Regions from separate parts of the Pseudomonas paeninsulae genome, predicted to be linked through region 1. Evidence: predicted binding sites of a transcription regulator. Region 1 holds the regulator's gene; the other holds the start of a gene.
What was found. The regulator sigma-54, encoded in region 1, starts transcription at its own class of promoters, with help from an activator protein. The targets are predictions, from matches to a motif close to ANTGGCATNNANNTTGCTNT.
Positions count from the first base shown of each region.

Region 1 (11,276 bases):
CGCGGCGGGCGGAGCGCGCCTGGCGGTATTGCCGGAGAACTTCGCCGCCATGGGGCGCCGCGACCTAGCCGCGCTGGGCCGCAGCGAAGCGCGCGGTGAAGGGCCGATCCTGCCCTGGTTGAAACAGGCCGCCCGCGACCTCAAGTTATGGATAGTGGCCGGTACCTTGCCCTTGCCGCCCGCAGGTCAGCCCGAGGCAAAGGCGCGGGCCTGTTGCCTGTTGCTCGACGAGCATGGCGAGCAGGTTGCGCGCTACGACAAGCTGCACCTGTTCGATGTGGAGGTCGGCGACAGCCAGGGCCGTTACCGCGAGTCCGATGATTTTGCCCACGGCAGCCAGGTCGTGGTGGTCGATACCCCCGTTGGGCGCCTGGGGTTGACGGTTTGCTACGACCTGCGTTTCCCTGAGTTGTATGGCGCCCTGCGTGACGCCGGGGCTGAGTTGATCAGCGTACCGGCGGCCTTTACCGCGCTGACCGGTGCGGCGCATTGGCAGATACTGGTGCGGGCCCGGGCCATCGAGACCCAGTGTTACCTGCTGGCCGCCGGTCAGGGCGGCATTCATCCCGGCGGGCGCGAGACCTTCGGCCATTCGGCCATCGTCGATCCCTGGGGTCGGATGTTGGCCGAGCAGGCGCAAGGCGAAGCGGTCTTGCTGGCTAGCCGCGATGCCGTCGAGCAGGCGGCGATTCGCCAACGCATGCCGGTAAGCCGGCATAAACGATTTTTTGCAGCGGCCGAACCACGGCTGCCTGGTTTGGAACAGTCATGAACGAGATGAAACAGCCATGAACGAGATGAAGCAGTTATGAGCGAGATGTTGTTATCCGTCAGTGAGCACCTGTTGGGCCCAGGCGGCTTGACCCTCGACCATCTACCAGGGGTGCTGGGCGAGTTGTCCGGCCCCGGTATCGATGCTGCCGATCTGTATTTCCAGAGCCAGGTGTCCGAGACCTGGGTGCTGGAGGACGGCATCGTCAAGGAAGGCAGTTTCAATCTGGATCAGGGCGTCGGTGTGCGTGCCCAGTCCGGCGAGAAAACCGGGTTTGCCTACAGCAATGCCATCACCGCCGAGGCACTGACCCAGGCCGCCCGTGCGGCCCGCTCGATTGCCCGCGCCGGGCAGAACGCGCGGGTGCAGGCCTTCAGCAGCCCGCAGGTCACTGCCTTGTATGCAGCGGAAAACCCGCTGGACGTAATCGGTCGGGCGCAGAAGGTCGAGTTGCTCAAGCAGATCGATGTGGCCACGCGTGCTCTCGATTCGCGGATCAAGCAGGTCACGGTCAGTCTCGCCGGGGTCTGGGATCGCATTCTGGTGGCGGCGCAGGACGGCAGCCTGGGCGTCGATATTCGTCCGCTGGTGCGTTTCAATGTCAGCGTGATCGTCGAGCAGAACGGCCGCCGCGAGCGTGGCAGCCATGGTGGTGGTGGGCGTAGCGACTACCGCTACTTCATGAGCGAGGATCGCGCCATGGGTTATGCCCGCGAAGCGCTGCGCCAGGCCCTGGTCAATCTCGAAGCGATTCCCGCGCCAGCCGGCACCCTGCCGGTGGTGATGGGCGCCGGTTGGTCCGGCGTGCTGCTGCACGAGGCGGTCGGCCATGGCCTGGAAGGCGATTTCAATCGCAAGGGCAGTTCCGCCTACAGCGGGCGCATGGGCGAGAAGGTCGCCTCCAGCCTGTGCACCATCGTCGACGACGGCACTCTGGTCGGGCGTCGTGGCTCGCTCAGCGTGGATGACGAAGGCACGCCGACGCAGTGCACCACGCTGATCGAGAACGGCGTGCTCAAGGGCTATATGCAGGACAAGCTGAACGCCCGCCTGATGGGGCTGGCACGCACCGGCAACGGTCGCCGCGAATCCTACGCGCACCTGCCGATGCCGCGGATGACCAATACCTACATGCTGGCTGGGGAAAGCGACCCGGAAGAAATCATCCGCTCGGTGAAGAAAGGCATTTACTGCGCCAACCTCGGCGGCGGCCAGGTCGACATTACCAGCGGCAAGTTCGTCTTCTCCACCAGCGAGGCCTACCTGATCGAAGACGGCAAGATCACCGCGCCGGTCAAGGGCGCCACCCTGATCGGCAACGGCCCCGAGGCCATGAGCCGGGTATCGATGGTCGGCAACGACCTGGCCCTGGACAGCGGCGTCGGCACCTGCGGCAAGGACGGTCAATCGGTGCCGGTCGGCGTCGGCCAGCCGACCCTGAAGATCGATGCGATTACCGTCGGCGGCACAGGCTCCTAGGACGTGGGTTAGCCGAGGGCGTTACCCACCTTTACGGCAGGATCAACGCAATCCGCGTTGGGCTTCGTCCAGTTCGCGGATGTACTTGAAGATTTTGCGCGAGGTCGCTGGCGCTTTGTTCTGCGCCAGTTCGTGCTGGGCCTGGCGAATCAACTGCCGCAGGTGTTGCCGATCTGCTTCAGGATAGTCGCCAACAAAGGCTTCCAGGGTGTCGTCGGTACCGTTGATAAGACGGTCACGCCAGCGCTCCAGGCCATGAAAGCGTTCGTTGTACTGACGGGTGGAGGCATCAAGCTGGTCGAGCAGGGTAAGAATCGCTTCGATGTCCTGATCGCGCATCAGCCGGCCGATAAACTGCATATGGCGCTTTTTCGCGGAATTGGCCGTGTGCTTGGGCGCCTCTTCGAGGGCGCGGCGCATTTCGTCGGTCAACGGCAGTTTGTTGAGCAAGTCGGGCTTCAGGGTGGTCAGGCGTTGACCCAGGTCTTGCAAGGCGTGCAGCTCGCGCTTGACCTGGGTTTTACTCTTCTCGCCGGAGAAGTCATCAAGATATTCAGGCATGGGGGGGGTCCAATGGAAAACGCCGCCATGATAGCAAGTATCCAACTGCAAGCGTTCAGCCCGCAGCATCACGCGCGAAGCTCGCAGTAGATCCGGAACAGATTCTTAGGAGTGGTTATGAGTGCAGTAGATAGTGTCGGCCCCGAAGCCGTGCCGCAGTTGCAGGCCCAGGTCGAGCAGATTATCGCCGAGGCGAAGAAGCAGGGCGCCAGTGGCTGTGAGGTGGCCGTGTCGGTGGAACAAGGCTTGTCCACGTCGGTTCGCCAGGGCGAAGTCGAAACGGTCGAATTCAATCGTGACCAGGGTTTCGGTATCACCCTGTATGTCGGCCAGCGCAAGGGCTCGGCCAGCACCTCGGCAAGTGGCGATGCCGCTATCCGGGAAACCGTGGCGGCGGCTCTGGCGATCGCCAAGCATGCGTCGGAAGATGAGGCAGCAGGCTTGGCCGATGCCGAGCTGATGGCGCGCGAGTTTCCGCAACTGGATTTGTATCACGCCTGGGCGGTCAGTCCGGAGCAGGCCATCGAGCAGGCGCTGCGCTGTGAAGCTGCAGCCTTTGCCGCGGACCCGCGGATCAAGAACGCCGACGGCACCACCCTCAATACCCATCAGGGCTGCAGGGTCTATGGCAATAGTCATGGTTTCATCTCAGGCTATGCCAGCACGCGGCACAGCTTGAGCTGTGTGATGATCGCCGAAGATGGCGGGCAGATGCAGCGCGATTACTGGTATGACGTCAATCGTCAGGGCGAGCTGCTGGCCGATGCCGCAGGGATTGGTCAGCGTGCCGCGCAGCGTGCGGTCAGTCGTCTGGGCGCGCGGCCGGTACCGACCTGCGAAGTGCCGGTGCTGTTTTCCGCCGAACTGGCGACGGGGCTGTTTGGGCATTTCCTCGCGGCTATTTCCGGCGGCAACCTGTACCGTAAGTCATCCTTTCTCGAAGGTGCCCTGGGCCAGCAGTTGTTCCCCGAGTGGCTGACTCTCGACGAGCGTCCGCATATTCCGCGTGCCCTGGGCAGTGCGGCCTTCGACGGCGATGGGCTGGCGACCTATGCCAAGCCCTTTGTCGCGGGCGGCGAGCTGGTCTCCTACGTGCTGGGCACCTACTCGGGGCGCAAGCTGGGCATGCCGAGTACGGCCAACTCTGGAGGTGTGCATAATCTGTTCGTCAGCCATGGCGCGGAAGACCAGAACGCGCTGCTCAAGCGCATGGGCCGTGGCCTGTTGGTCACCGAGTTGATGGGCCAGGGCCTGAACATGGTCACCGGCGACTATTCGCGAGGGGCTGGTGGTTTTTGGGTAGAGAACGGCGAGATCCAGTTCCCGGTGCAGGAGGTGACCATCGCCGGCAACCTGCGCGACATGTTCAAACAGATAGTCGCGGTGGGTAACGATCTCGAGCTGCGCAGTAATATCCGCACCGGCTCGGTGTTGATCGAGAAGATGACGGTGGCGGGTAGCTGACGCCAGCCCTAAGCGGCAAGCTAAAAGTAAAAAACGAAAGGGCGCCCATTGGCGCCCTTTCGTTTGGCTGTTTCTCAAGGTTCTCTGTCCCTGGCAATCTAAAGCTGCAAGAAAAACAGGAGGTCAACTGAGTGAATACGAGGGCACACTGCTTGTCGCTTGCGCGCTTATTCGCCTTCGTCGAAGTAGTTGTTGATCAGTTCGACCAGGGAGTTGAGTGCGTCATCGTCCTGCTCACCTTCGGTGTGCAGGTGAATCGGCGTGCCTTTGCCAGCCGCGAGCATCATTACCGCCATGATGCTTTTGCCGTCCACCAGGCTCTCCGGTGCGCGGCCGACCCTGACCTGGCAGGGGAAGCGCCCGGCGACACCGACGAACTTGGCGGCTGCGCGTGCATGCAGGCCCAGTTTGTTGATGATGGTGACTTGGCAGGTGGGCATCGCGGCAGGATCCTTAGCTAAGGTCGCGGTGGCGAACCTGGACGTTTTTCAGAATGGGTTTCAGGGCCTCGCCCAGGCGATTGGCCAGGTATACCGAGCGGTGATGACCGCCAGTGCAACCTATTGCCACCGTGACATAGGCGCGGTTGCTGGCGGCGAAGCGGGGCAGCCATTTCTTCAGGTAGGCGAGGATGTCCTGGAACATTTCCTCGACATCGGCCTGGGCCGCCAGATAATCGGCAACCGGCTGGTCGATCCCGGAAAAATCGCGCAGGTCCGGCTTCCAGTAGGGGTTGGGCAGGCAGCGCACATCGAACACCAGATCGGCATCCACCGGCATGCCGCGCTTGAAGCCGAACGACTCGACCAGAAAGGCCGTGCCTGGCTCCGGTTGATTGAGCAGGCGCAGCTTCAGGCTGTCGCGCAACTGGTAGAGGTTGAGATGGGTGGTGTCGATTTGCAGGTCGGCGAGGTCGGTGATTGGCCCGAGCAGCAGACTTTCATCGGCAATGGCCTCGGCCAGCGAGCGGTTCGCGTTGGTCAGCGGATGGCGCCTGCGGGTCTCGGAAAAACGCTTGAGCAGGGTTTCCTCATCGGCATCCAGGTAGACCACGTCGCACTTGATATGCCGCGCACGGACCTCTTCGAGGATTTCCGGGAAACGCTTGAGCTGGCTGGGCAGGTTGCGCGCGTCGATCGACACGGCGACTTGTGGGTGGAGCAGTTCGGTGTCCTGCAGGGTGCGCTCCGCCAGTTCGGGGAGCAGGCCGGCCGGCAGGTTATCGATGCAGTAGAAGCCGTTGTCCTCAAGGACGTCGAGGGCGGTGCTTTTGCCGGAGCCGGAGCGACCGCTGACGATGATCAAGCGCATGGTCAGGCCCGGTTGAGTTGGCTTTGTATGTCCACCACGACCTGATACAGCGCGTCGCTGCTCTGGGCTTGGCGCAAACGCTCACGCACATCGCTGCGGTCGAGCATGCTGGCAATCTGGCGCAGCAGTTCCAAGTGTTCGTCGGTGGCCGCTTCCGGTACCAGCAGGACGAACAGCAGGTCGACCGGGGCGCCGTCTATGGCGTCGAAGTCCACCGCTGCATCCAGGCGCAACAGCGCACTGATCGGTGCGTTACAGCCCGGCAGGCGACAGTGCGGAATGGCAATGCCATTACCGAAACCGGTCGAGCCGAGTTTTTCACGGGCGATCAGGCTTTCGAAGATGTCTTGGCCATCCAGGTCGGGCAGTTCGCGTGCCACCAGGTTGGCTATCTGTTCGAGTACGCGTTTCTTACTGCCTCCCGGCACGTTCACCAGGGAACGGCCGGGGGTCAGGATATTTTCGAGTCGGATCATAGGAGGGAGGCGATCTCAGCGGGCCATAGCGCCCTGCTGGCGGTCGATCTGCTTTTCCTTGTGCTTGATGAGTTGGCGGTCGAGTTTGTCGGTCAGTAGGTCGATGGCTGCGTACATGTCGTCGTGCTCGGCATTGGCGACCACTTCGCCGCCGGCGATATGCAGGGTCGCTTCGATTTTCTGCTTGAGCTTCTCGACCTCCATGGTGACTTGCACGTTGGTGATCTTGTCGAAGTGGCGCTCCAATCGACCGAGTTTTTCGTCGATATAGTCGCGCAGGGCGTCGGTCACATCCAGCTGATGTCCACTGATGTTGACTTGCATACCGTTTCTCCTTGTTGCCGCGGATGAGAGGCAGGCTACCGGGCCTGCCGCCGGAATACTTTGGCGTGAAAGACGCTGGCAAGTCACACCTGGCGCTGTCGCTCGGGTCTTGGCAGTGTGGCTGCTATCGCGAGAGCGAGGCCGGGTATGACGTATGCCTTGTTTGTGGGTCTTTCGTCGAGTGCCACCTTACATCAATCGCTTACGCTCGCTAGAAGGCGCTATACCAAGCGATTCACGGTATTTTGCGACTGTGCGGCGGGCTACTTGTATGCCCTGTGCCTCCAGTAAACCAGCGATCTTGCTGTCACTCAACGGCTTTTTTGCATTTTCCGCGGCGACCAGTTTTTTGATGATGGCGCGGATCGCCGTCGACGAGCATTCGCCGCCTTCGGAGGTGCTGACGTGGCTGGAGAAGAAATATTTCAGCTCATAAATACCACGTGGGGTGTGCATGAATTTTTGCGTGGTGACCCGCGAAATGGTCGACTCATGCATGCCCACCGCCTCGGCGATGTCGTGCAGGACCAGTGGCTTCATCGCCTCGTCGCCGTAGTCGAGAAAGCCGCGCTGGTGCTCGACGATCTGGGTGGCGACCTTCATCAGGGTTTCGTTGCGACTCTGCAGGCTCTTGATGAACCAGCGCGCTTCCTGCAGCTGGTTGCGCATGAAGGTGTTGTCGGCGCTGGAGTCGGCGCGTTTGACGAAACCGGCGTATTGCGCATTGACCCGCAGGCGCGGCATGGCTTCCTGGTTCAGTTCTACCAGCCAGCGTTCGTTGTGCTTGCGCACGATGACGTCAGGCACCACGTATTCTGGCTCACTCGACTCGATCTGCGAGCCGGGGCGCGGATTGAGGCTCTGGATCAGTTCGATGACCTGGCGCAGCTCGTCTTCCTTGAGCTTCATGCGGCGCATCAGCTGGCTGTAGTCACGACTGCCGAGCAGGTCGAGGTAGTCGTTGGCCAGGCGTTGAGTCTCGGTCAGCCAGGGTGTCTTGGCTGGAAGCTGGCGCAGTTGCAGGAGCAGGCACTCGCGCAGGTCGCGGGCGGCAATGCCGGCTGGCTCGAACTGCTGGATGCGGTGCAGTACGGCTTCCACTTCGTCGAGCTCGATGTCCAGGTCCGGGTCGAAGGCTGCGACGACTTCCTCGAGGCTTTCTTCCAGGTACCCCTGATAGTTGATGCAGTCGATCAGGGTGACCCCGATCAGCCGATCCTTGTCGGACATCGGCGCCAGATTGAGCTGCCAGAGCAGGTGACTCTGCAGGCTTTCGCCAGCCGAAGTGCGAGTAGTGAAGTCCCACTCGTCATCGTCGTTGCTCGGCAGGCTGCTGGCGCTGGTCTGATAGACGTCTTCCCACGCGGTGTCGACCGGCAGCTCGTTGGGGATACGTTCGTTCCATTCGCCCTCTTCCAGGTTGTCCACGGTCTGTGGGGTTTCCTGGTGGTTGTTGTCCTGGTAGGACTCTTCCTGCTGAGGGGCGGGCGCCGGGTTTTCGGCGCCGTCGGCCAAGGGGTTCGCGTTGTCGAAGTCGTCACCGTCTTCTTCGCGCTCGAGCATCGGGTTGGACTCCAGGGCCTCCTGGATCTCTTGCTGCAGATCTAGGGTAGACAATTGGAGTAGGCGAATAGCCTGTTGCAGCTGCGGGGTCATCGTCAGCTGCTGGCCCATTCTCAGGACTAGCGATGGTTTCATTGCAGACCTTATTTGCCGGCGTCTGTGCGCAATCCACTACAGGGCGCCGTAGCGCCACAAGGAAGCAAATTATATGCCTGATCTGCAGTGGTTTGCCTAGCTCTGGCTGCTGTTCGGTTGAGGAAAACCGCTGTTACAGGCGGAACTCGTGCCCCAGGTAAACGTCTTTGACCAGTTGGTTGGCCAGAATAGCATCGGCATCGCCTTCGGCAATCAGTTGGCCGTCGCTGACGATGTAGGCTGTTTCACAGATATCCAGGGTCTCGCGGACATTGTGGTCGGTGATCAGTACGCCGATTCCCTTGGCCTTGAGGTGGTGGATAATCTGCTTGATGTCGCCGACCGAGATCGGGTCGACTCCGGCGAAGGGTTCGTCGAGCAGGATGAATTTTGGTGCGCTGGCCAGGGCGCGGGCGATTTCCACGCGACGGCGTTCACCACCAGACAGGCTCATGCCGAGGTTGTCGCGGATGTGGCTGATATGGAATTCCTGCAGCAGGCTTTCCAATTCTTTGCGACGACTGGCCCGATCCAGCTCCTTGCGGGTCTCGAGGATGGCCATGATGTTGTCGGCCACGCTGAGCTTGCGAAAAATCGAGGCTTCTTGCGGCAAGTAACCGATACCGGCGCGGGCGCGGCCGTGCATCGGCAGGTGGCTGACGTCGAGGTCGTCGATCAGTATGCGGCCCTGATCGGCCTGCACCAGGCCGACGACCATGTAGAAACAGGTGGTCTTGCCCGCGCCGTTGGGGCCGAGCAGGCCAACGATCTGCCCGCTGTCGATGCTCAGGCTGACGTCGCGCACGACTTGGCGGCCTTTGTAGCTCTTGGCCAGGTGCTGGGCTGTCAAAGTGGCCATTGCTACTGTGCCTGCTGTTCGGCTGGTGGGTTCTTCGGCTGGATCACCATGTCGATGCGTGGGCGCGGCGTAGTGATGTTGGTGCCGGTGGCACGCCCGGCATTGACGATCTGGCGGCGGGTGTCATAGATGATTTTCTCGCCCTCGAAGGTATTGCCTTCCTGGATCACCTTGGCCTGGTCGATCAGCACGATGCGCTCATTGGCGGCGAAATACTGGATGGTCAGGCCGTAGGCTTTGACGATCTGCTTGTCCGCAGATGGTTTCTGCTCGTAATAGGCGGGTTTGCCGACCGAGGTGAAAATTTCGATGTCGCCCTGGGCGTTCTGGGTGATGGTCACGGTGTCGCCGGTGATCTTCAGGGTGCCCTGGGTGATGATCACGTCGCCGCGATAGACCGCGACGCCTTGTCGATCATCGAGTTCGGCACTGTCGGCCTGTACGCGAATCGGTTGCTCACGGTCAGTGGGCAGCGCCCAAGCGCACGCGCTTCCGAGCGCGACGCTCAAGCTGAGCAAAAAGGGGAAGGTTTTAACGAACCTCATGCTGGCCTCTTACGTTGGACAGCAGGAGCATCCTGCCGTCATTCAAATACGCTTTCATTCCTTGTGCCGTGGTCACTCCATTGGCCGCGACGATTCTAACGGCTTGCTGGGTCTGCGCATATTCCTTATCCGGAAATACGGTCAGGCGGCTGGTGGTCAGGATAGTTGGGCGGCCCTTGGCATCGGTGCGTTCGACGCGGACGTTGTCGATCAATTCCACTTCCTTGCCTTGCGGCGCCACTTCGGCGCGCTCGCTACTCACCTTCCAGGGTAGTTCGGTGCCGCGATACAGGTGCAGGAAGGGGCTGGTCAGCAGGGTGATGTCGCTGCTCTTGATGTGCTCCAGCTTGTCGCTGGTCATCTGGTAATGCAGCTTGCCGTCGGCCTGGTATTGCACGGTAGTGGCATTGACCACATAGAAGTCGATGGCGTTTTCGTCGCTGGCTCGTACCGGCTGCTCGGAGAAACTGTCGGGGTTGATGTTCCAGTAGCCTACGGCGGCAAGCAGTGCGGCCGCGAACGTGTAAAGGACGGGTGTCAGCAATTTGCGCAGCATAGTGGGCTCTACAGGTAGGCGGCTTGGGCGGCGTCGAGGCTGCCTTGGGCGCGCATGATCAGCTCGCAGAATTCGCGGGCTGCGCCTTCGCCGCCGCGGGCCTGGGTCACGCCATGGGCATGCTGGCGCACAAACGCGTCTGCGCTGGCGACCGCCATGCCCAGGCCAACCCGGCGGATCACCGGCAGGTCCGGCAGGTCGTCACCCAAATAGGCGACTTGCTCATAGCTTAGGCCGAGTTCGCCGAGCAGCTCATCCAGGACGACAAGCTTGTCTTCGCGGCCCTGGTACAGGTGCTGGATGCCCAGATTTTTTGCCCGGCGTTCGACTACCGGAGTCGTGCGTCCGCTGATTATGGCGGTGCGCACGCCCGAAGCGATCAGCATCTTGATGCCGTGGCCGTCGAGGGTGTTGAACGTCTTGAACTCGCTACCGTCGACCAGGAAGTAGAGCTTGCCGTCGGTGAGCACGCCGTCGACATCGAAAATCGCCAGTTTGACTGCCTGGGCGCGTTGTTGCAGGTCAGGGTTGATCGCATCAGGGGGCATCACATTACTCCGGCGCGTAGCAGGTCGTGCATATTCAGGGCGCCGACCGGGCGGTCGTCGCTGTCGACCACTACCAGTCCGCTGATCTTGTGGTCTTCCATGATTTTCAGTGCTTCGGCGGCGAGCATCTCCGCGCGGGCGGTTTTGCCGTGCACGGTCATCACGTCATCGATCCTCGACTGACGCACATCGATGCCGCGATCCAGGGTGCGGCGCAGATCGCCATCGGTGAAGACCCCAGCCAGGCGTCCGTCGCCCTCGACTACTACGGTCATGCCCAGGCCTTTCTTGGTCATTTCCAGCAGGGCGTCACGCAGCGAGGTGCCGCGCTGCACGCTAGGCAGGCTGGAACCGGCATGCATGACGTTCTCCACTTTTAGCAGCAGGCGTCGGCCAAGGGCGCCGCCGGGGTGGGAGAAGGCAAAATCTTCGGCGGTAAAGCCGCGGGCTTCCAGTAGGGCAATGGCCAGGGCGTCGCCGAGGACCAGGGAGGCGGTGGTGGACGAGGTCGGCGCCAGGTTGAGTGGGCAGGCTTCCTGGGATACGCGGGCGTCCAGGTTGACTTCGGCGGCCTTGGCCAGCGGCGAGTCCGGGTTGCCGGTCATGCTGATAAGGGTGATGCCGAGGCGCTTGATCAGCGGCAGCAGGGTGATGATTTCCGCCGTCGAGCCCGAGTTGGACAG
Region 1 is NZ_CP141799.1:4,217,183-4,228,458, reverse strand. It holds gene VCJ09_RS19530 (carbon-nitrogen hydrolase family protein) at 1-772, shown strand, start outside; gene tldD (metalloprotease TldD) at 809-2,251, shown strand; gene yjgA (ribosome biogenesis factor YjgA) at 2,294-2,812, opposite strand; gene pmbA (metalloprotease PmbA) at 2,930-4,276, shown strand; gene VCJ09_RS19510 (HPr family phosphocarrier protein) at 4,444-4,716, opposite strand; gene rapZ (RNase adapter RapZ) at 4,730-5,587, opposite strand; gene ptsN (PTS IIA-like nitrogen regulatory protein PtsN) at 5,590-6,063, opposite strand; gene hpf (ribosome hibernation-promoting factor, HPF/YfiA family) at 6,079-6,387, opposite strand; gene VCJ09_RS19490 (RNA polymerase factor sigma-54) at 6,577-8,085, opposite strand; gene lptB (LPS export ABC transporter ATP-binding protein) at 8,219-8,944, opposite strand; gene lptA (lipopolysaccharide transport periplasmic protein LptA) at 8,947-9,489, opposite strand; gene lptC (LPS export ABC transporter periplasmic protein LptC) at 9,476-10,045, opposite strand; gene VCJ09_RS19470 (KdsC family phosphatase) at 10,054-10,593, opposite strand; gene VCJ09_RS19465 (KpsF/GutQ family sugar-phosphate isomerase) at 10,593-11,276, opposite strand, start outside.

Region 2 (11,276 bases), 850 kb from region 1:
ATATCCAGTCCAAGAACGCCAAGCAGTGGGGCGATCGCCACACCGGCGTCGGCTTCGATCAACTGCTGCTGGTGGAACCGCCGAGCAATCCGGACGTCGACTTTCGCTACCGCATTTTCAACGCCGATGGCGCGGAAGTGGAGCAGTGCGGCAATGGCGCACGCTGCTTCGCCCGCTTCGTGCTGGACAAGCGGCTGACGATGAAGAAGCAGATCCGCGTGGAAACCAAGGGCGGCATCATCGAACTCGACGTGCGCCCCGACGGCCAGATCAGCGTGAACATGGGCGCGCCGCGCCTGGAGCCGGCGCAAATTCCCTTCCAGGCCGATCAGCAAGCCTTGAGTTACTGCGTCGAGGTCGAGGGCCAAGCGTTCGAGCTGGCCGCCGTGTCCATGGGCAACCCGCATGCCGTGCTGCGCGTCGACAACGTCGACAGCGCACCGGTACATGAGCTGGGGCCGAAGCTGGAACACCACCCGCGCTTTCCGCAGCGGGTCAACGTCGGCTTCCTGCAAATCATCGATCGCCAGCATGCCAAGCTGCGTGTATGGGAACGCGGCGCGGGCGAGACTCAGGCCTGCGGTACTGGCGCCTGCGCGGCGGCAGTGGCGGCGATTGGCCAAGGCTGGATGGACTCGCCAGTTCAGCTCGAACTGCCCGGCGGCAAGTTGTTGATCGAGTGGGCAGGCGCGGACCAGCCCGTTATGATGACCGGACCCGCGATGCGCGTGTACGAAGGACAGGTTCGCCTATGACCGACCAGCAGGATTCGCCTAAACCACACGACCTCGACTCGGCTGCGGTCGTCGACTATTTGCGCCTGCACCCGGAGTTCTTCGTCGACCACGATGAATTGATTCCCGAGTTGCGTATTCCGCACCAGCGCGGTGACACCATCTCGCTGGTCGAGCGCCAGGTGACGCTGCTGCGCGAGCGCAATATCGAGATGCGCCACCGCCTCTCGCAGTTGATGGATGTGGCCCGCGACAACGACCGCCTGTTCGACAAGACCCGCCACCTGGTGCTCGACCTGCTCGATGCAGCCAGCCTCGAAGAGGTGGTCAGCACTGTGGAAGACAGCCTGCGCCACCAGTTCCAGGTGCCCTTCGTCAGCCTGATCCTGTTCAGTGATACGCCGCTAGCGGTCGGCCGTTCGGTCAGCAGCGCCGAAGCACATCAGGCCATCGGCGGACTGCTGGCCGGCGGCAAGACCATCTGCGGCGTGCTGCGCGAACATGAACTTAACTTCCTGTTTGGCGAAAGTGAAGCCAAGCAAGTCGGCTCGGCAGCCGTGGTCGCGCTGTCCTATCAGGGCCTGCATGGTGTGCTGGCAATCGGTAGTGTCGACCCGCAGCATTACAAGAGCTCCCTGGGCACCCTGTTCCTCGGCTATATCGCCGAAGTCCTGGCCCGGGTCCTGCCGCGCTTCGCCACGCCGCTGCGTTCGGTGAGATAAACACAGCGACAAGCCCGTAGGATGGGTTGAGCGAAGCGATACCCATCATTGCTCGACAGATAGCCCGATGGATTACACGCCGAGCCACCATCGCTTAGCGCCTGAAATCTGTGCTCTGCGCCGCTAACCTGCGCGGCCCAACCCATCCTACGCCGGGAGCTTCCATGCAAGAGCAACTGGACGCCTACCTCGAGCACCTGCGCAGCGAGCGCCAAGTCTCCAGGCACACCCTCGACGGCTACAGCCGCGACCTGGCCAAGCTCCTCGCCTTCTGCGAGCGCGAGCAGATCGCCGCATGGCCCGCGCTGGACACCGCACGCCTGCGCCGGCTGATCGCCCACCTGAATCTCGAGGGCCAGTCCAGCCGCAGCCTGGCGCGCCTGCTTTCGGCCACGCGCGGCCTTTACCGCTACCTGATCCGCGAAGGTCATTGCCAGAATGATCCGGCCAGCGGCCTGTCGCCGCCAAAAGGCGCGCAGCGCCTGCCGAAAACCCTGGATGCCGATCGCACCGCTCAGCTGCTCGATGGCGCGGTCGAGGACGACTTCATCGCCCGGCGCGATCAGGCCATGCTCGAGCTGTTCTATTCCTCCGGCCTGCGCCTGTCCGAACTGGTCGGCCTGAACCTCGACAACCTAGACCTGGGCGACGGTCTGGTGCGAGTACTGGGCAAGGGTAACAAGACCCGCGAGTTACCGGTCGGGCGCATGGCGCGCCAGGCCCTGGAACAGTGGCTGCCCTTGCGCGCCCTGGCCAACCCGGGGGATGGTGCGGTATTCACCAGCCAGCAAGGTCGCCGGCTCGGCGCGCGCGCGGTGCAACTGCGCGTGCGTCAGGCCGGGGTGCGCGAACTCGGGCAGAATCTGCACCCGCACATGCTGCGCCATTCCTTCGCCAGCCATATGCTGGAGTCCTCGCAGGACTTGCGCGCGGTGCAGGAGCTGCTCGGGCATGCCGATATCGCCACCACCCAGGTCTATACCCACCTGGATTTCCAGCACCTGGCCACGGTGTATGACAAGGCCCACCCACGGGCCAAACGCAAAGGCAGCAGCGAATGACCATCAAGTTGATCACCTTCGACCTCGACGACACCCTCTGGGACGTAACCCCGGTGATGCTGGACGCCGAAGCGACGCTGCGTAACTGGCTGGCGCTGCACGCGCCACGCCTTGGCGCGGTGCCGGTCGAACACCTGTGGACAATTCGCGCGCGGTTGCTGCACGCCGAACCATCGCTCAAGTATCGCCTCAGCGAACTGCGCCGGCGTATCCTGCACGACGCCCTGGCAGGCGCCGGCTACCCCCCCAACGAGGCCGTGGCGCTAGCCGAATATGGCTTCCAGGTGTTTCTCGCCGCACGCCATCAGGTCGAGCTGTTCGCCGAAGTACACCCGACCCTGGAGACCCTGGCCAATCGCTTCCAGCTCGGGGTGATTACCAATGGCAATGCCGATGTACGCCGCCTGGGCCTGGCCGACTATTTCCAGTTCGCCCTGTGCGCGGAAGAACTCGGGGTCGGCAAACCCGATCCCAAGCCTTTCCAGGAAGCACTCAAGCGTGCAGGCGTTGCCGCGCAGCACGCCGTGCATATCGGCGACCACCCCAGCGACGATATCGCCGGCGCCCAGGCTGCCGGCCTGCGGGCGATCTGGTTCAACCCGCAAGGCAAAGTCTGGGAAGGCGATAAGCGCGCCGATGGCGAAATCCGCAGCCTGGCCGAATTACCCGCGCTGCTGCATAGCTGGGTATAGGCCAAGCCTGCAAACCGCTTAGATAGGGCGGCTGCCGTATTTGCTGTCAGGCTTCTTCGGTGGGTCGGAAACCACGTTGGGCTCGACCTCCTGCACCTTGCCGCCGCGGGCCAGATAGTCTTCCATGGCGCGCGCCAAGGCATCGCGGTCCTTCTGCTTGGCTTCGACGCTCGGCAGCTCCTCAACACTGACCGCCGCCTTGGCCTTGGCCTTGCTCTTGCCCGTGCTGACGACTTCGTCGCCATCGTCATCACCGCTGTCGACGTCATCGGCGGCAGCCATTTCCGCGCCACTGTTCTCGTCAGCTCCTTCGAGCTCGTCTTGTTCCAGATCTTCGTCGCTCATGTTCAACCTCATGACTTGCGAAAAGCAGGTTAGTTATAGCCCAGCTACGTAATCTTTCGTACATCGCCGGGGGAAATTCAAATGACCTTGCAGGGCAAAGTCACCAGCCGCTTCTCACGCTGGTTCGGACAAGTACCTCGCCTCGCATAACAGTACTTATCGGCGCGCATTCTAGCGCGCTGCCAGAAAAAACAAAGGGCGCCTTTAGGCGCCTTTGTTTTAAATCATCGACAATCAGCTTTTGGTGAATTCCGGATAAGCCTCCATACCGCATTCGGCGATATCCACGCCCTCGTACTCTTCTTCTTCGCTGACGCGCAGACCGATCACCAGCTTGAGGATCGACCAGACGATCAAACTGGCGCTGAACACCCAGGCGAAGATGCAGCCGATACCCAGCAGCTGGGCACCAAGGGTGGCATCCGGGTTGGTCAGCACCACAGCCAACAGCCCCCAGATACCAGCCACGCCGTGCACGGAAATGGCACCGACCGGATCGTCGAGTTTGAGCTTGTCCAGGCCGAGGATAGAGAACACCACCAGCACGCCACCAACGCCACCGATCAGGGTCGCTTGCAGGGCAGTCGGCGTCAGCGGCTCGGCGGTGATCGCCACCAGACCAGCCAGGGCACCGTTCAACGCCATGGTCAGATCAGCCTTGCCGAACAGGATGCGCGCCACGATCAGTGCGACGATCAGACCACCGGCGGCTGCCATGTTGGTGTTGACGAACACGTTGGCCACGGCGTTGGCATCTTCGATGGTGCTCATCTTCAGCTGCGAACCACCGTTGAAGCCGAACCAGCCCATCCACAGGATAAAGGCTCCGAGGGTCGCCATTGGCAGGTTGGAGCCTGGAATGGCGTTGACCTGGCCATTAGCGCCGTACTTGCCTTTACGTGCACCGAGCAGCAGCACGCCAGCCAGGGCAGCGGTAGCACCCGCCATGTGCACCACGCCGGAACCCGCGAAGTCGAGGAAGCCGGCTTCGTTAAGGAAGCCCGAACCCCACTTCCAGAAGCCCTGGACCGGGTAGATGAAACCGGTCATGACCACGGCGAAGGCCAGGAAGGCCCACAACTTCATGCGCTCGGCCACGGCACCGGAGACGATCGACATGCAGGTCGCGGCAAACACCACCTGGAAGAAGAAGTCCGAGCGGGCCGAGTAATAGGGCGCGCCGTCACCACCAGCGAGAACCGACTCGACACTGTGTTCGTCGCCGATCAGGAAGCCCAGGCTTGGCAGGATGCCGCCGGCCGGGCTGGAGTACATGATGTGGTAGCCGATCACCAGGTACATGACGCTGGCTACCGCGTACAGGGCGATGTTCTTGGTGAGGATTTCGGTGGTGTTCTTCGCCCGTACCAGGCCGGCTTCGAGCATGGCAAAACCCGCTGCCATCCACATCACCAGAGCACCGCAAATCAAAAAGTAGAAGGTATCGAAGCCGTACTGCAGCGCAGTCAATGCTGTGTTATCCATGGTTCACCTCTTGCCGGCGCGCTTTTATAGCGCTGTTCGGTTAAGGCGCCCGGGGTTGGCTCCGGGCGCACTCCGTGTGCTTACAGGTTGTAGCCACGCTCGTTGTGCAGGGCGAGGTCGAGACCGACCGTCTCTTCCTCGTCACTGACACGCAAGCCCATTACTAGGTCGATCACTTTCAGAATCACGAAGGTCAGCACCGCGGTGTAGACCACCGTGAAGGCCACGCCCTCGCACTGCACCCACAACTGTGCGGGGATGTTCTCCACCGTGCCAAAACCACCCAGCGCCGGCGCAGCAAACGCCCCGGTGAGAATGGCGCCAACAATGCCGCCCATGGCATGCACGCCGAAGACATCCAGGGAGTCGTCATAGCCAAACTTGCGTTTCAGGCTGGTGGCGCAGAAGAAACAGATCACCCCTGACGCCAGGCCGATGACCAGCGCCCCCATCGGCCCGGCAGTGCCGGACGCCGGCGTAATGGCCACCAGGCCCGCCACCGCACCGGAGGCGATGCCCAGCACGCTGGGTTTGCGGTGGGTGATCCACTCGGCAAACATCCAGCTCAGGGCCGCCGTCGCCGTGGCGATCTGGGTCACCAGCATGGCCATGCCGGCGGTGCCGTTGGCAGCCAGGGCCGAGCCGGCGTTGAAGCCGAACCAGCCGATCCAGAGCATGCTCGCGCCGATCAGGGTGTATCCGAGGTTATGCGGCGGCATCGCGGTCGTCGGAAAGCCTTTACGCTTACCCAACACCAGGCAGGCCACCAGACCGGCGATACCCGCGTTGATATGCACCACAGTGCCCCCGGCGAAATCCAGCACGCCCCAATCCCACAGCAACGCACCGTCGCCGCTCCACACCATGTGCGCGATGGGGGCATAGACGATGGTGAACCAGACCGTCATGAACACCAGCATGGCCGAGAACTTCATGCGCTCAGCGAAGGCGCCGACGATCAGGGCCGGGGTGATGATGGCGAAGGTCATCTGGAAGGTGATGAACACACTTTCCGGAATGCCTGCCACCAGGCTGTCACTGGTCAGGCCAGCGAGGAAGGCATTCGACAGGCCGCCGACGAAGGAATTGAAATTGACCACACCCTGCTCCATGCCGGTGGTGTCAAAGGCCAGGCTGTACCCGTAGACGACCCAGAGCACGCTGATCAGACCAGTGATGGCGAAGCACTGCATCAACACCGACAGGACGTTCTTCGAACGCACCATGCCGGCATAGAACAGGGCCAGCCCCGGAATTGTCATGAACAGCACTAGGACGGTCGCGACCAGCATCCAGGCCGTATCGCCGCCATTTAGAACTGCCTCGTCGGCCATGGCCAAGCCAGGAACCAGAGACAAAAGGGCTCCTAGCCCTGCGATTTTTCGCAGAGTCATTGGGGGTACTCCTGGGGCGTTGGGGGTTCGCGGGCTTAGTTAGATTGCGTCGGTATCGGTTTCGCCGGTACGGATGCGAATCGCCTGTTCCAGGTTTACAACGAAAATCTTGCCGTCACCGATCTTGCCAGTGTTGGCTGCCTTGGTAATGGCTTCGATGACGCGATCCAACTGATCATCAGCGATGGCCACGTCAATCTTTACCTTGGGTAGAAAATCGACCACGTACTCAGCGCCGCGGTACAACTCGGTGTGACCTTTTTGCCGACCGAAGCCTTTGACCTCGGTAACGGTGATGCCCTGCACGCCGATTTCCGACAGTGACTCACGGACGTCGTCCAGCTTGAACGGCTTGATGATGGCAGTGACTAGCTTCATGAAAATTTCTCCCGTGTAAGGTGGACTTGCCCCAGGAATTACGAACCCGGTTCAAGTCTAAGCGCTGTGTCTGGCTTTTGTAATGTATCGCTAGCCCCAGGGGACAACAGCGATACCCACCAACCGCTCCCGACGAAACACTTCCCGCTTCGCCTAACGCACCGGAACTGCATCGGTGCACTCGTCACAGTCGATTAAGCAGAAAGCTTGCCATCTCATATAAAAACTATTTATTTCATATAGTTAGTATGAACACCCGGCACCAGACGTGGCCCCGACAGGCGAGCAATGCTCGATAATGGTGCGCGCACGCAACCACCTATGCGCAAAAAGTGTGCAGCACTGACCGCGCCGGGCCAAAGCCAGGCTGCGTGCTACACTGCTCCGTCTGTTCTTGGAACCCTGCCATGTTGCCGCCCAAAGCCCTGCTCGATGCACTCAGCTCCCACGCCTCGCGCCTGTTCAACGGCGAAACGCCGCTACCCCGCAGTGAATTCGAAACCCAGTTCAAAGCCTTGCTGCAGAGCGGTTTCAGCAAGCTCGATCTGGTCAGCCGGGAAGAGTTCGACAGCCAGATGGCGGTCCTCGCCCGCACCCGTGCCCGCCTTGAAGCACTGGAAGCCAAGGTTGTCGAACTCGAGGCACGCACCGAGCAAGCCGCTACGCCGCCGACCGAGTAATCCGCTCGAACGGCTGACGATCAAGGAGTGATCGATGTCCCTGGCCATAGTCCACAGCCGCGCCCAAGTCGGCGTCGAAGCGCCCGCCGTAACCGTCGAGGCGCACCTGGCCAATGGCTTGCCGTCGCTGGCGCTAGTCGGCCTGCCCGAGACCGCGGTCAAGGAAAGCAAGGACCGGGTGCGCAGCGCCATCCTCAACTCCGCCTTCGACTTCCCGCCGCGACGCATCACCCTGAACCTGGCTCCAGCCGACTTGCCCAAGGACGGCGGCCGCTTCGACCTGGCGATTGCCTTGGGGATTCTCGCCGCCAGCGGCCAGGTGCCAAGCACCGCCCTGGAGCAAATCGAGTGCCTGGGTGAATTGGCCTTATCCGGCGCCGTACGTCCAGTGCGGGGCGTACTACCCGCCGCCCTGGCGGCCCGCGCCGCCGGACGCTCCCTGGTGGTGCCGAAAGCCAACGCCGAGGAAGCCAGCCTGGCCTCCGGGCTGGTGGTGATCGCCGTGGACCACTTGCTCGAACTGGCCGCGCACCTCAATGGCCAAGCGCCAATCGCGCCCTATCAGTCTCTCGGCTTGCTGCACCGCAGCCTGCCCTATCCCGACCTGGCCGAAGTGCAGGGACAAGTCGCCGCCAAGCGCGCCCTGCTGGTCGCCGCAGCCGGCTCGCACAACCTGTTACTGACCGGCCCTCCCGGCACCGGCAAGACCCTGCTGGCCAGCCGCCTGCCCGGCCTGTTGCCACCACTGAACGAGCAGGAGGCCCTGGAAGTCGCCGCCATCCATTCGGTGGCCAGCCACACCCCACTGGACGCCTGGCCCCAGCGGCCCTTCCGCAACCCCCATCACAGCGCCTCCGGCCCGGCCCTGGTCGGCGGCGGCAGCCGTCCGCAACCCGGCGAAATCACCCTGGCCCACCAGGGCGTGTTGTTCCTGGATGAACTGCCCGAGTTCGACCGCAAGGTGTTGGAGGTGCTGCGCGAACCCCTGGAAAGCGGACAGATCGTCATCGCCCGGGCCCGTGACAAGGTGCGTTTCCCGGCGCGCTTCCAGCTGGTCGCGGCAATGAATCCCTGCCCCTGCGGCTTTCTCGGCGATCCCAGCGGCCGCTGTCGGTGCAGCACCGAACAGATCCAGCGCTACCGCGGCAAACTGTCTGGGCCCTTACTCGACCGCATCGACCTGCATGTCACGGTAGCGCGGGAAACCACCGCCCTGCATGTACCCCCCAGCGACGGCGCCGACACGGCTACCGGTGCCGCCCTGGTGGCGCGCGCCCGGCAACGGCAAATCCTGCGCCAGGGCGTGGCCAATGCCTTCCTCGACCTGCCCGGCCTGCGCCAGCACTGCAGCCTGCACGCCGCCGATCAGGGTTGGCTGGAAAGCGCCTGCGAACGCCTTGGCCTATCGTTACGCGCCGCGCACCGGGTGCTCAAGGTGGCACGTACCCTGGCCGACCTCGAACAGGTCGAACAGATTGCCCGCCACCATCTGGCTGAGGCGCTGCAATACCGCGGTCATCCGCAGAGCTGACGCGGTCAAGCTCGCCGCTGCACCGGCGGTAACTGCATCGCCGCCACTTCGCCGACCAGGTAATCGCGCAAGCGCTGGTAGCGCTCCTGACCACGCCGCGCCTTGGGCCAGACCAGGTAATAGCTGCAGCCGCTGGGCACCGCGCAGGGCCAGGGCAGGCCGAGGCGGCCCTGGGCGACATCCTCGGCGACCATCACCAGATCGCCGATCGACACGCCGTAGCCGCGCGCGGCGGCGACCATGCCCAGCTCCAGGGTGTCGAATACCTGACCGCCCTTGAGCGGCACCTGCTCGGCCAGGCCCATGGCCTGCAGCCACTGCCGCCAATCGCGGCGGTCCGGGGTGGGATGCAGCAGCTCGGCGCCCTGTAGCCGCGCCAGATCCCAGGGGCCGCCCTCGGCCGCCTCGGGCGCGCAGACCGGGATCAGCCATTCGTCGAACAGCAACACGCTGCCCCACTCCTCGGTAAAAACGCCGTTGCTCAGCAACACCGCACAGTCGAACGGCTCATGCAGGAAGTCGACCTTGTCCACGTCCATCCAGGCACTGGTCAGCTGCACCTCGATATCGCTGTTTTGCAAACGAAAGCGCGACAAGCGTGCCAGCAGCCAGCGCATGGTCAGGGTCGAGGGCGCCTTCAGGCGCAGGATCGCATCGTCGGCGCGCAGGGTGGTGCAGGCACGTTCCAGGGCATCGAAACCTTCACGCAGGCCGGGCAGCAGCATGCGCGCCGGCTCGGTCAACTGCAGGCTGCGCCCGCGGCGCTCGAACAGGCGGCAGGCGAAATGCTCTTCCAGGGTACGCACATGACGGCTCACCGCGCTCTGGGTGATCGCCAATTCCTCGGCGGCGCGGGTGAAGGAGCTATGCCGGGCCGCCGCCTCGAAGGCGCGCAAGGCGTACAGCGGCGCTAGACGCCGGCTTTTATCCATGAGTATTAATCATGCCTGACATGGTTATTTTCCTTTTGTGCGAGCGCTGAAGACTCCCGAGAATAGCGCCATTCTCCGCTCGCCCGGACAACCCGGGCAAGCCCTCTTACTGAGCTTGACTCATCATGCCGCACGCCCTTCGCAACGAACTCAGCGCCATCCTGCGCCTGGCCGGCCCACTGATCGCCGCCCAGCTGGCGCACGTGCTCATGGTCTTTACCGACACCGTGATGATGGGCTGGCTCGGCCCGGCGGCCCTGGCCGGTGGCGGCCTGGGCGCGGCCAGCTATGCCTGCGTGTCGATCTTCTGCGTCGGGGTGATCGCCGCGGTCGGCAACCTGGTGGCTATCCGTCACGGCGCCGGCGATGCCGAGGGTGTCACTCGCCTGACCCAGAACGGCCTGTGGCTGGGCTGGGGCCTGGCCTTGCTGGCCGGGGTAGCCCTGTGGCATCTGCCACCGGCGCTGCTAGAGCTCGGCCAGTTGCCGGAAAACGTCACGGGGGCCATGCAATTTCTCACCACCCTGATGTTCGCCCTGCCTGGTTATATGACCTTTATGGCGCTGCGCGGGTTTACCAGCGCGATCGGCCGCCCCGGCCCGGTGATGGCCATCAGCATTGGCGGTGCACTGGCCAACTTCGTCCTCAACTACGCACTGATCAAGGGCTGGTTCGGCCTGCCGCCTCTGGGCCTGGCCGGTATCGGCCTGGTTACCGCACTGGTGATGAATGCCATGGCCCTGTTGCTGGCCTGGCATGTCCTGCGCCACCGCGCTTATGCCGCCTACCCGCTGTGGCGCGGCCTGCTGCGCCCGACCTGGCGCGAGCTGCAAGAGTTGCTGCGCCTGGGTCTGCCGATTGGCGGCACCTATGCAGTGGAGGCAGGGTTGTTCGCCTTCGCCGCACTGTGCATGGGCGCCCTCGGCAGCCTGCAACTCGCCGCGCATCAGATTGCGATCATGTCGGTGTACGTGGCCTTCATGGTGCCGGTGGGGCTGTCCTACGCAGTGACCTTCCGCATCGGCCAGCACTTCGGCGCCGGCCGCCTGCTCGAAGCACGCCGCGCCGGACGTCTGGGCATCGGCATCGGCGCCGTGTGCATGCTCGGCTTCGCCGCGCTGTTCTGGCTGGCGCCGCAGTGGGTGGTGGGCTTGTTTCTCGACCGCCGCGACCCGGCCTATGCCGAGGTGACGGCCCTGGCTGTAGGTCTACTGGCGATTGCCGCCTGGTTCGAGTTCTTCGACGGCATCCAGACCATCGCCATGGGCGCGATTCGCGGCCTCAAGGACGCCAAGACCACCTTCTTCGTCGGCCTCGGCTGC
Region 2 is NZ_CP141799.1:5,067,221-5,078,496, forward strand. It holds gene dapF (diaminopimelate epimerase) at 1-755, shown strand, start outside; gene VCJ09_RS23355 (DUF484 family protein) at 752-1,456, shown strand; gene xerC (tyrosine recombinase XerC) at 1,621-2,517, shown strand; gene VCJ09_RS23365 (HAD family hydrolase) at 2,514-3,209, shown strand; gene sutA (transcriptional regulator SutA) at 3,228-3,554, opposite strand; gene VCJ09_RS23375 (ammonium transporter) at 3,789-5,039, opposite strand; gene VCJ09_RS23380 (ammonium transporter) at 5,120-6,433, opposite strand; gene glnK (P-II family nitrogen regulator) at 6,473-6,811, opposite strand; gene VCJ09_RS23390 (accessory factor UbiK family protein) at 7,219-7,491, shown strand; gene VCJ09_RS23395 (YifB family Mg chelatase-like AAA ATPase) at 7,526-9,022, shown strand; gene VCJ09_RS23400 (LysR substrate-binding domain-containing protein) at 9,028-9,954, opposite strand; gene VCJ09_RS23405 (NorM family multidrug efflux MATE transporter) at 10,080-11,276, shown strand, end outside.
Region 2: the regulator sigma-54 is predicted to act here: its motif matches at 7,007-7,026, upstream of glnK (P-II family nitrogen regulator).